DNA from 2 places in the Achromobacter sp. ES-001 genome. Region 1 is predicted to be linked to the other one. Evidence: riboswitches for the same ligand, from Rfam matches in the RefSeq annotation. Region 1 holds a riboswitch; the other holds the start of a gene.
What was found. A riboswitch is a leader RNA that binds a small molecule or an ion and turns the genes downstream of it on or off. The one in region 1 is predicted to bind glycine.

Region 1 (4,411 bases):
GGGCGCTGTTTTCAAGGTCGTGATCGCCCGGTGATCGCGCAGTAATTGCGCAACGCCACATCATCATTGTTTTATCAAATAAAAATACATATCATTTGTGTTTCCTGTCTTGGTTGTCGCCGGCCGTTCTTTGGCCCTCGGCCCCGACCTTCGATCATCGACTGTCGCCGTTCCCTTGGAACAGGCGAGTCCCACGGAGACGCTCATGCCCTACACCCTTCCGACGCTGCCCTACGCCTATGACGCCCTCGAGCCTCACATCGACGCCATGACGATGGAGATTCACTACAGCAAGCATCATCAAACCTATGTCACCAGCCTGAACGCGGCGCTGGATGGCGCCGGCATCAGCACGGAAGAACCCGTTGAAGCCCTGGTCGCGCGGCTGGACCAATTGCCGCAAGCCATACGCGGCGCGGTGCGCAACCATGGCGGCGGCCACGCCAACCACAGCTTGTTCTGGTCGGTGATGTCGCCCCAGGGTGGCGGTGAACCCGATGGCGCGCTGGCGGCCGCTATCGAATCCGAACTGGGTGGCCTGGCCGCCTTCCGCGAGGCCTTCACCAAAGCGGCCCTAACCCGCTTTGGCAGCGGCTGGGCCTGGCTCTCGGTCACGCCGGCCGGCAAGCTGGTGGTGGAAAGCAGCGCTAATCAGGACAGCCCTCTGATGCACGGCAATACGCCGATCCTGGGCCTGGACGTCTGGGAACACGCCTATTACCTCAAGTACCAAAACCCTCGCCCTGAATACATTGGCGCCTTCTACAATGTCGTGAATTGGCCCGAGGTGGCGCGCCGTTATGCGGCCGCAAAGGGTTAAGCCCGCTTTGTGATGGAGGCATCGGCCCCATGAACACATTCAGCCGTCACCGCGTGCGTCCCGCGGCCACCAGCATCAGCGTCTGGACCCTGGCCGTGCTGGTGTCCTGCCTGGCGATGCACCAGCTGTGGGCCTACCTGGACGTGCGCGCGCCGCACGTGGCCGACGCCCTGCTGGGCGGGCTGGTAGCGGCCGGCGCCACCGCGCTGGGCACCGTGCCTATCCTGTTCGCCCGCACCATCCCGCAAAAGGTCCAGGACAGCATGTTCGGGTTCGGCGCGGGCGTCATGCTGGCGGCCAGCGCGTTTTCCCTGGTGGCGCCGGGCATCGCGGCGGCCGAAAGCCAGGGCATGGGCCGCTGGGGCGCGGGCCTGACGGTGGGGGCGGCCATTCTGCTGGGCGCGGCGGTGCTGCTCATCATGGACCGCACGCTGCCGCACGAACATTTCATCAAGGGCCGCGAAGGCATCGAGGCGCGCCGCATGCGACGCGCCTGGTTGTTCGTTATCGCCATCACGCTGCACAACCTGCCCGAAGGCCTGGCCATCGGGGTCGGCTACGCGGGGGGCGATCCGGTGGCGGGCACCGCGCTGGCCACGGGCATCGCGATCCAGGACATTCCCGAGGGGATGGTTGTCGCGGTGGCGCTGTTGGCCGCCGGCTATAAGCGGGCCTTCGCCGTGGCGCTAGGCATGTTGTCGGGGCTGGTCGAACCGTTGGGCGCGGTGCTGGGCGCCGCCATCGTCGGCTGGTCCGTCTTGCTGCTGCCCTGGGGGCTGGGCTTTGCGGCGGGCGCCATGCTGTTTGTCATCAGCCACGAGATCATTCCCGAATCGCACCGCAAGGGGCACGAGGTCTACGCCACGTGCGGGCTGATGCTGGGCTTTGTGCTGATGATGTTGCTGGACACGGCGCTGGGCTAGCCCGGGGGGTGGTGTCCGGTTTGGCGTGGTCCACGGCAGCGGTTTGTGGCCGGGCCGCGCCCGGAAATCGCGCTTTTCCAGGCCTGGTTTTCGTTGTATGCTTGGCGCCGCTGTCACGCATGTTTGCGGGAGAGAGCGCCCCTTTCACCAGGGTCGCCGCCGAAGGCGCAATTCGCCCAGAATCGCTCAGGTAACCGATACCGCACATGCTTGCCCCGTCCCGGTTTTTAACGTGTGGATGCGGCAAAACAGTACTCTGGAGAGACCTGGCGCCGCCCCGAATTCGGGACACAGCGAGCAGCCCAGGCGCCGAAGGTGCAAACCCGCCCAGCGCGGGGCAACTCTCAGGCAAAAGGACAGAGGGGCGGAAGATTCAGCCGATGCCGTGCGGGCGCAATCCGCTTGTCACGACCGGCATTCCGTAACCCTGGCAAGCCATTGCCGTCCCGGAGTTTCCGCGCATGTCCGCAACCCTCAAACGCACCCCGCTGGCCGACGAACACATCGCCTCCGGCGCCCGAATGGTCGATTTCGGCGGCTGGGACATGCCCTTGGCCTACGGCTCGCAGCTTGAGGAGCACCACGCGGTGCGCCAGGACGCCGGCATGTTCGACGTGTCGCACATGCTGAACGTGGATGTGGCCGGCCCCGATGCCTACGCCTTCCTGCAACGCCTGGTCGCCAACGACGTCGCCAAGCTGATCGTGCCCGGCAAGGCGCTGTATTCGTGCATGCTGAACCCGCAGGGCGGCGTCATCGACGACCTGATCATCTATTTCTTTGCCGCTGACGAATGGCGCGTGGTCGTCAACGCCGGCACCGCCGACAAAGACGTGGCCTGGATGCAGCGCGTGAAGCAGGCCGGCAATTTCGACGTTGCCATCACCCCGCGCCGCGATCTGGCCATGGTGGCCGTGCAGGGCCCGAACGCCCGCGCCAAGGTCTGGGCCTCGCGCCCGGCCTGGCAAGCCGCCTCCGAAGCACTGACCCCCTTTGTTGCCGCCCGCGTGGGCGACGACACGCTCGTCGCCCGCACCGGCTACACCGGCGAAGACGGCTTTGAAATCGTCCTGCCTGCGTCCGACGTCGTGCAACTGTGGCGCGACCTTGCTGCCCAGGGCGTGCGCCCGGCGGGCCTGGGCGCGCGCGACACGCTGCGCCTGGAAGCCGGCATGAACCTGTATGGCCAGGACATGGACGAGCTGACCCAGCCCGACCAGGCCGGCCTGACCTGGACCGTGTCGCTCAAGAATGCCGAGCGCCGCTTCATCGGCCGCGACGCGCTGGAACAATTCGCCACCCCCGCCGCCTTTGTCGGCCTGAAGCTGCAAGAGCGCGGCGTGATGCGCGCCCACATGGCCGTGCGCTGCGCGCAAGGCACGGGCGAACTCACCAGCGGCACCATGTCGCCCACGTTGGGCGTGTCGATCGGCTTTGCCCGCCTGCCGCAAGGCGTGCGTCCGGGCGACACCGTCGAAGTCGACATCCGCGGCAAATGGGTGCCCGCCCTGGTCTGCAAGCTGCCCTTCGTGCGTAACGGCAAAGCCGTCGAACACTCGTAAACTCGAAGCTTCGCGCGAACGGCCGCTGCCAGTTGACGCACACGCCGCTCGCACGAGGCGCGCAACTCCATTCATCTACCCGTATTCCCTAGAGGATTTCCCATGAGCCTGCCCACCGATCGCAAGTACACCCAGTCCCACGAATGGGTCAAAGCTGAAGGCGACGTGTTTGTCGTCGGCATCACCGATACCGCCCAGGACCAATTGGGCGACCTGGTTTTCGTTGGCGACGTCAAGGTTGGCGCCAAGCTGAACGCGGGCGAAACCGCCGGCGTGGTCGAGTCGGTCAAGGCCGCCTCGGACATCTACGCACCCGTCAACGGTGAAATCGTTGCCTTCAACGACGAGCTGGAAAACAACCCCAGCCTGATCAACGAATCGGCCTTCACCACCTGGATCTTCAAGATCAAGCCGGTCAACGCGGCCGATGCCGACAAGCTGCTGGACGCCGCCGGCTACGAAGCCGTCGCCAACGGCTAAGAAGCCGGTTCGAGCCGGGCGCGCCGACCTCTTGGCGCGCCGGCCTGATGCACCACCACCCGAGAGTTCCCATGTCGCGCGCCCTAGACACCCATACCGACTTCATCCCCCGCCACATCGGCCCGTCCGACGCCGACCAGGCCGCCATGCTCCAAGTGATTGGCAGCGCCAGCCTGGACGCCCTGATCGACGAAGTCGTTCCCGCCAAGATCCGCAGCCAGGCCCCGCTGGCGCTGCCGCCCTCGCGCAGCGAAACCGACGTGCTGGCCGAACTGAAGCAGATCGCGGGCCGCAACAAGGTCTTTCGCAATTACATCGGCCAGGGTTACTACGGCACGCAGACCCCCAACGTCGTGCTGCGCAACATTCTTGAGAACCCCGCCTGGTACACGGCCTACACGCCGTATCAGCCGGAGATCTCGCAAGGGCGTCTTGAAGCCCTGCTGAACTACCAGACCATGGTCGCCGACCTGACCGGGCTGGACATCTCCAACGCCTCGCTGCTGGACGAAAGCACGGCCGCCGCCGAAGCCATGACGCTGGCCCGCCGTGGCGCCAAGTCGCAAAGCCCGGTGTTCTTCATTTCGCGCCACGTGCATCCGCAGACCATCGAAGTCGTGCGCACG
Region 2 (4,411 bases), 1.6 Mb from region 1:
GGGGCCGATCCCGAATCCGTTCCCGTTCCCGTATCCGTTCTTGCTCCCGCCGCCGTTTCCCCTTCAAGAATGCGATACGCCAGCCGCACGCGGGCGTCGTTCGGAATGTTCCGATTCGCCAGGATCACCACGCCGATTTTCCTGGCCGGCACAAACGCCACGTAGGCGCCAAAGCCATTGGTGGAACCCGTCTTGTTGATCCACACATCGGCACGCGGGGGCTGCGGCGGGGTCAGGGCCTTGGCCGGGTGGCTCTGGCTGTTCAACGTGCCGGCGTTGGCCGCCAACAGCGCTTTGAGCGTCACCGGATACGCCAGTTGTTCCCAGGCCAGGTCCTGCGTCATTCCACCCACGTCGTAGTAGCCCACATGCGTATCGGCCAAGGCCTTGGACAGCACGGCGTCGTTGACGACGGCCTTGGCGATCTTCGCATCCCGGGCGGCCTTGGCGCTGAATTCCGCGGGCGCTGACGCCACGCCCATGTTCGCGTCCACGAAGCGGATCAGGTCGCTGGCGCTGGTCTTGACGCCGTAGGCTTCGTCGGCCAGCACGCCCGGGTTCACACGCACCGGCGCGTTCTGTTTGTTGTAGCCCTGCGCGTAGTCGCCCATCCTGGCGGCGGGCACGTGGATATAGGTGTTGGTCAGGCCCAGTTTGGGCAACAGCGTCTTCTCCATGGCCTGCGCATAGGGCTGGCCCAGGCTCTTGGCCGCCACCACGCCCAGCATGCCGATGCTGGGGTTGGCATACGTGCGGTAGGTGCCCGGTGCATAGCGCGGCGTCCACGCCGACAGGTAGGCCATCAGCTGGGCATCGTCGCCCACCGTGTCCGGCACTTGCAGCGGGAAGCCGCCGCCCGTGTGCGTGCCCAGGTGGATCAGGTTCAGCTTGCCGAATTCCGTGCCTTGCAAGGCAGGCACGAAGCGCGCCGGGCTGTCGGTCAGCGACAGCTTGCCCAGCGCCTGGGCGTAGGTCGCGAGCGTCGCGGTAAAGGTCTTGCTGATCGAGCCCAGTTCAAACAGCGTGTCGCGGCTGACGGGCGCATGCGTTTGCAGCGAGGCCACCCCATAGCTGCGAAATTCATGCCGCCCTTCGCGCGTGACGGCGATGGCCAGGCCCGCCACGTCGTACTCGCGCATTACCGCATGCACGGCGTCGTCGATGTCGGCGCCGGGGGCCACCGGCTCGGCCGCGGCCAACGAAACCAGGGCGCCGCCGGCCATCACGGCCAGGGTTTGCAAAACAGTGCGTCGCGCGGCGCGAAAACTCATTCCTATCGTCCTATTCGGTTCACGCCGGCCCAACGGCGCACGCGACATAGTACTAACCCTGAAGCAAATGCGACATGAACTTAGCTATTCTCTACCCCGTCGATTCAAAACCGCGCAGAAGAGACCGGCCCTGGCGGCCGGCGCCGACGGAGCAACCGCCCCGGAAACTCTCAGGCAACAGGACTGCGCGCGTATAGACAATCTGGAGAGAGGCGCCGTGCGCGCCCACCGAAGGGGAACCCGCCGCCCGCGCGGGTGAAACTCTCAGGTACCAAAGACAGATGGGGTGCCGCGTCCACATTGGTCGCGGCCACCCTGTCTGGAGCCACCATGCCCCGCATCGCCATCATTGGCGCCGGTATCACCGGCGTCACGTCCGCCTATGCCCTGTCGAACCTGGGATACGCGGTCACCGTCTACGACCGCCAACGCTATCCCGCCATGGAAACGTCCTATGCCAACGGCGGCCAGCTATCCGCCAGCAACGCCGAAGTCTGGAACAGCACGGCCACGATCATCAAAGGGCTACGCTGGATGCTGCGCAAAAACGCGCCGCTGTTGCTGAACCCCCGCTTCAGCTGGCACAAGTATTCGTGGCTGGCGCAGTTCATGGCGCAAATTCCCAACTACCGCGACAACACCATCGCCACCACGCGCATGGCCATCGAAGCGCGCCGGCATCTATTCGACATGGCCGAGGCGGAAGGCATCGACTTCGACCTGGAGCGCCGGGGCATCCTGCACATCTACCACGACGCCGACAGCTTCAAGGCCGCGCATCGCGCCAACGCGCTGCTGCAAGCCGGCGGCCTGGACCGCTACGCAGTCACCGCCGACGAAGCGCGCGCCATCGAACCCGCCATGCAAACCGGATGCCACGGCGGTTTCTACACGCCATCGGACGCCACCGGCGACATCCACAAGTTCACGCGCGGTCTGGCCCAGGCATGCGAACGCCGGGGCGTCACGTTCGTGCACGATGCCGACATCGACAACATCCAACGCCACGACCGCCCTTACGTGCTGGACATCCGCCGCGACGGCGGCACCCAGCGCGAACGGCACGAAGCGGACGCCATCGTCGTGTGCGCGGGCGCGGCCAGCAGAAAGTTCGCCCGCCTGCTGGGAGATTCCATCAACATCTATCCGGTCAAGGGCTATTCGATCAGCGTGCACCTGGACGACGCCGACAGCCAGGGCGCCGCGCCCCGCGTCAGCCTGCTGGACGAAGCCGCGAAGATCGTCACCAGCCGCCTGGGCGACCGCTTTCGCGTGGCGGGTACGGCGGAATTCAACGGCTTCAACATGGACATCCGTGCCGAACGCGTGCAGCCGCTGATCGACTGGACGCGTAAACACTTCCCCAACATCAACACCACGCGCGTCGTGCCGTGGTGCGGCCTGCGCCCCATGACCCCCAACATGATGCCGCGCGTGGGGCCGGGCAAACGCCCGGGCGTGTTCTACAACACGGGGCACGGACACCTGGGGTGGACCTTGTCAGCCGCGACGGCGCAGGTGCTGGCGCAAAGCGTCAGGGCGGCGTTGCCGGCGCCACCAACAGCGTATAGGGGTTGATCGCGCCGCCGTCGTAGATGCCGTAATGCAAATGCGGCGGCGTGCCTCGCGCGTTGCCGGTGTTGCCGACGTAGCCCAGCACGTCTCCGGGGGCCACCAGCTGCCCCCGTTCAATGTCGGCGTAGCCATCCAGGTGCGCGTAGTAATGGCGCTGGCGTCCGGGCCCGAGCACCCACACGACCTGGCCGCCCAGCTTGTTCGTGCCAACCTGCATGACCACGCCTTCCGTGGTGGACAGCACAGGCGTGCCGCGCGCGGCAAAGATGTCGATGCCTTCGTGTTGGCGGCCGCCGGACCGGGCCGCGCCCCAAGTGTCGGTCAAGCGTCTGGCGGACACGCCCTGTACCGGCACGGGCAAGGATGACGGGGCTTCTTGCCAGGCCAGCCGGGCCATATGCCACGGTGCGCGTGCGGCGTCGGGCAGGCGGGGCCACGCCCACGCAGCAAGCCAGACAAATAAGCCCAGGATGACGAGGCGCCAGAGGAAGCGCAATACAGGATTAACGGTCATGCAAGGTTCGACGGCGGGCTGGCCGAGGGGTTCCCGAGGGGTTCCCGACGGGGTTCCCGAGTGGCTTCAAAGGGGCTTCAAAGGGGCTTCAAAGGGCTTCAGAGGGGCCTGTTGCGCCGGCTATCAAGATCGCCCGCGGTTGCCCCGCCTATGCAAACACCAGGCATACCGGTGTTGGCGTCTGGGCCGCCACGTCCATGTCGCTTAGCTGCCCTGTTGCCGCATCGATGCGCAGGCGCAGGATGGAGTCGCCCTTTTGGTTCAGCGCGTACAGGCTGCCGCCGTCTGGCGCCAGGGTAAGTGCGCGGGGGAAGCGCAGGCCCTCGGTCCAGGTTTGTACGCGGCGTAATGCGCCATCCTTGGCGATGGCGAAGGCGGCGATGCTGTCGGCTTGCGGGTGGTCGTTGTCGACGCGGCGGGTAGAGGCGTACAAGAAGCGGCCGGACGGGTGGACAAGCAACGCCGCCGCGTTGCCCGCGCCGGTGAATCCGGGCGGTGTGGCGGGGACCAGGTGGCGCTGCGCCAGCACCCGGCCGGCGTGGGCGTCGTAGCCGAAGCACGCGATTGAGGCGTCAAGTTCGTTCAAGACGTATAACAGCGCGCCATCGGGGTGCAGCGCAAGATGGCGTGGCCCGCTGCCCGCAGACAGCGTCGTGCGCTCGGACAGCGACAGCTTGCCATCCTTGAACGTGAACAGATTGATGCGATCGCTGCCCAGATCGGTGGCCAGGACGCGCTGGCCGGTGGAGTCGAACAGCACCATGTGCGGATGCGCGGATTGCTGTTCGGGGCGCGGCCCCGAGCCGGTTTCCTTGACGATGCCCGACACTTCACCCAACGCGCCGTCGGCCTGGACGGGCAACACGTTATACGTGCCGCCCCCGTATTGCGCCGTGACCAGGTAGCGGCCGTCTGGCGATACGGCAAGGAACGCGGGCGCGGTGCTGGATAGCGACAGGGGCTGCCGGTTCAGGAAGTGCAGGCTGCCGTCAGCCGGGTCGATCGCATAGGATTCGGCGGTGCCTCGGGCCAGGCCTTCCCATTGATCGAT

Region 2: it holds a riboswitch for glycine, as region 1 does, so the genes downstream of both, KYT87_RS18140 (D-amino acid dehydrogenase) here and gcvT (glycine cleavage system aminomethyltransferase GcvT) in region 1, are expected to answer to the same signal.

The regions. Positions count from the first base shown of each region.
Region 1 covers NZ_CP079940.1:5,597,875-5,602,285, reverse strand. The annotation lists gene KYT87_RS25400 (superoxide dismutase) at 206-820, shown strand; gene KYT87_RS25395 (ZIP family metal transporter) at 850-1,743, shown strand; glycine riboswitch at 1,860-1,956, shown strand; glycine riboswitch at 1,990-2,113, shown strand; gene gcvT (glycine cleavage system aminomethyltransferase GcvT) at 2,205-3,305, shown strand; gene gcvH (glycine cleavage system protein GcvH) at 3,408-3,785, shown strand; gene gcvP (aminomethyl-transferring glycine dehydrogenase) at 3,857-4,411, shown strand, end outside.
Region 2 covers NZ_CP079940.1:4,046,252-4,050,662, forward strand. The annotation lists partial or broken gene ampC (class C beta-lactamase) at 63-1,223, opposite strand; glycine riboswitch at 1,377-1,467, shown strand; gene KYT87_RS18140 (D-amino acid dehydrogenase) at 1,602-2,849, shown strand; gene KYT87_RS18145 (M23 family metallopeptidase) at 2,806-3,360, opposite strand; gene KYT87_RS18150 (beta-propeller fold lactonase family protein) at 3,509-4,411, opposite strand, start outside.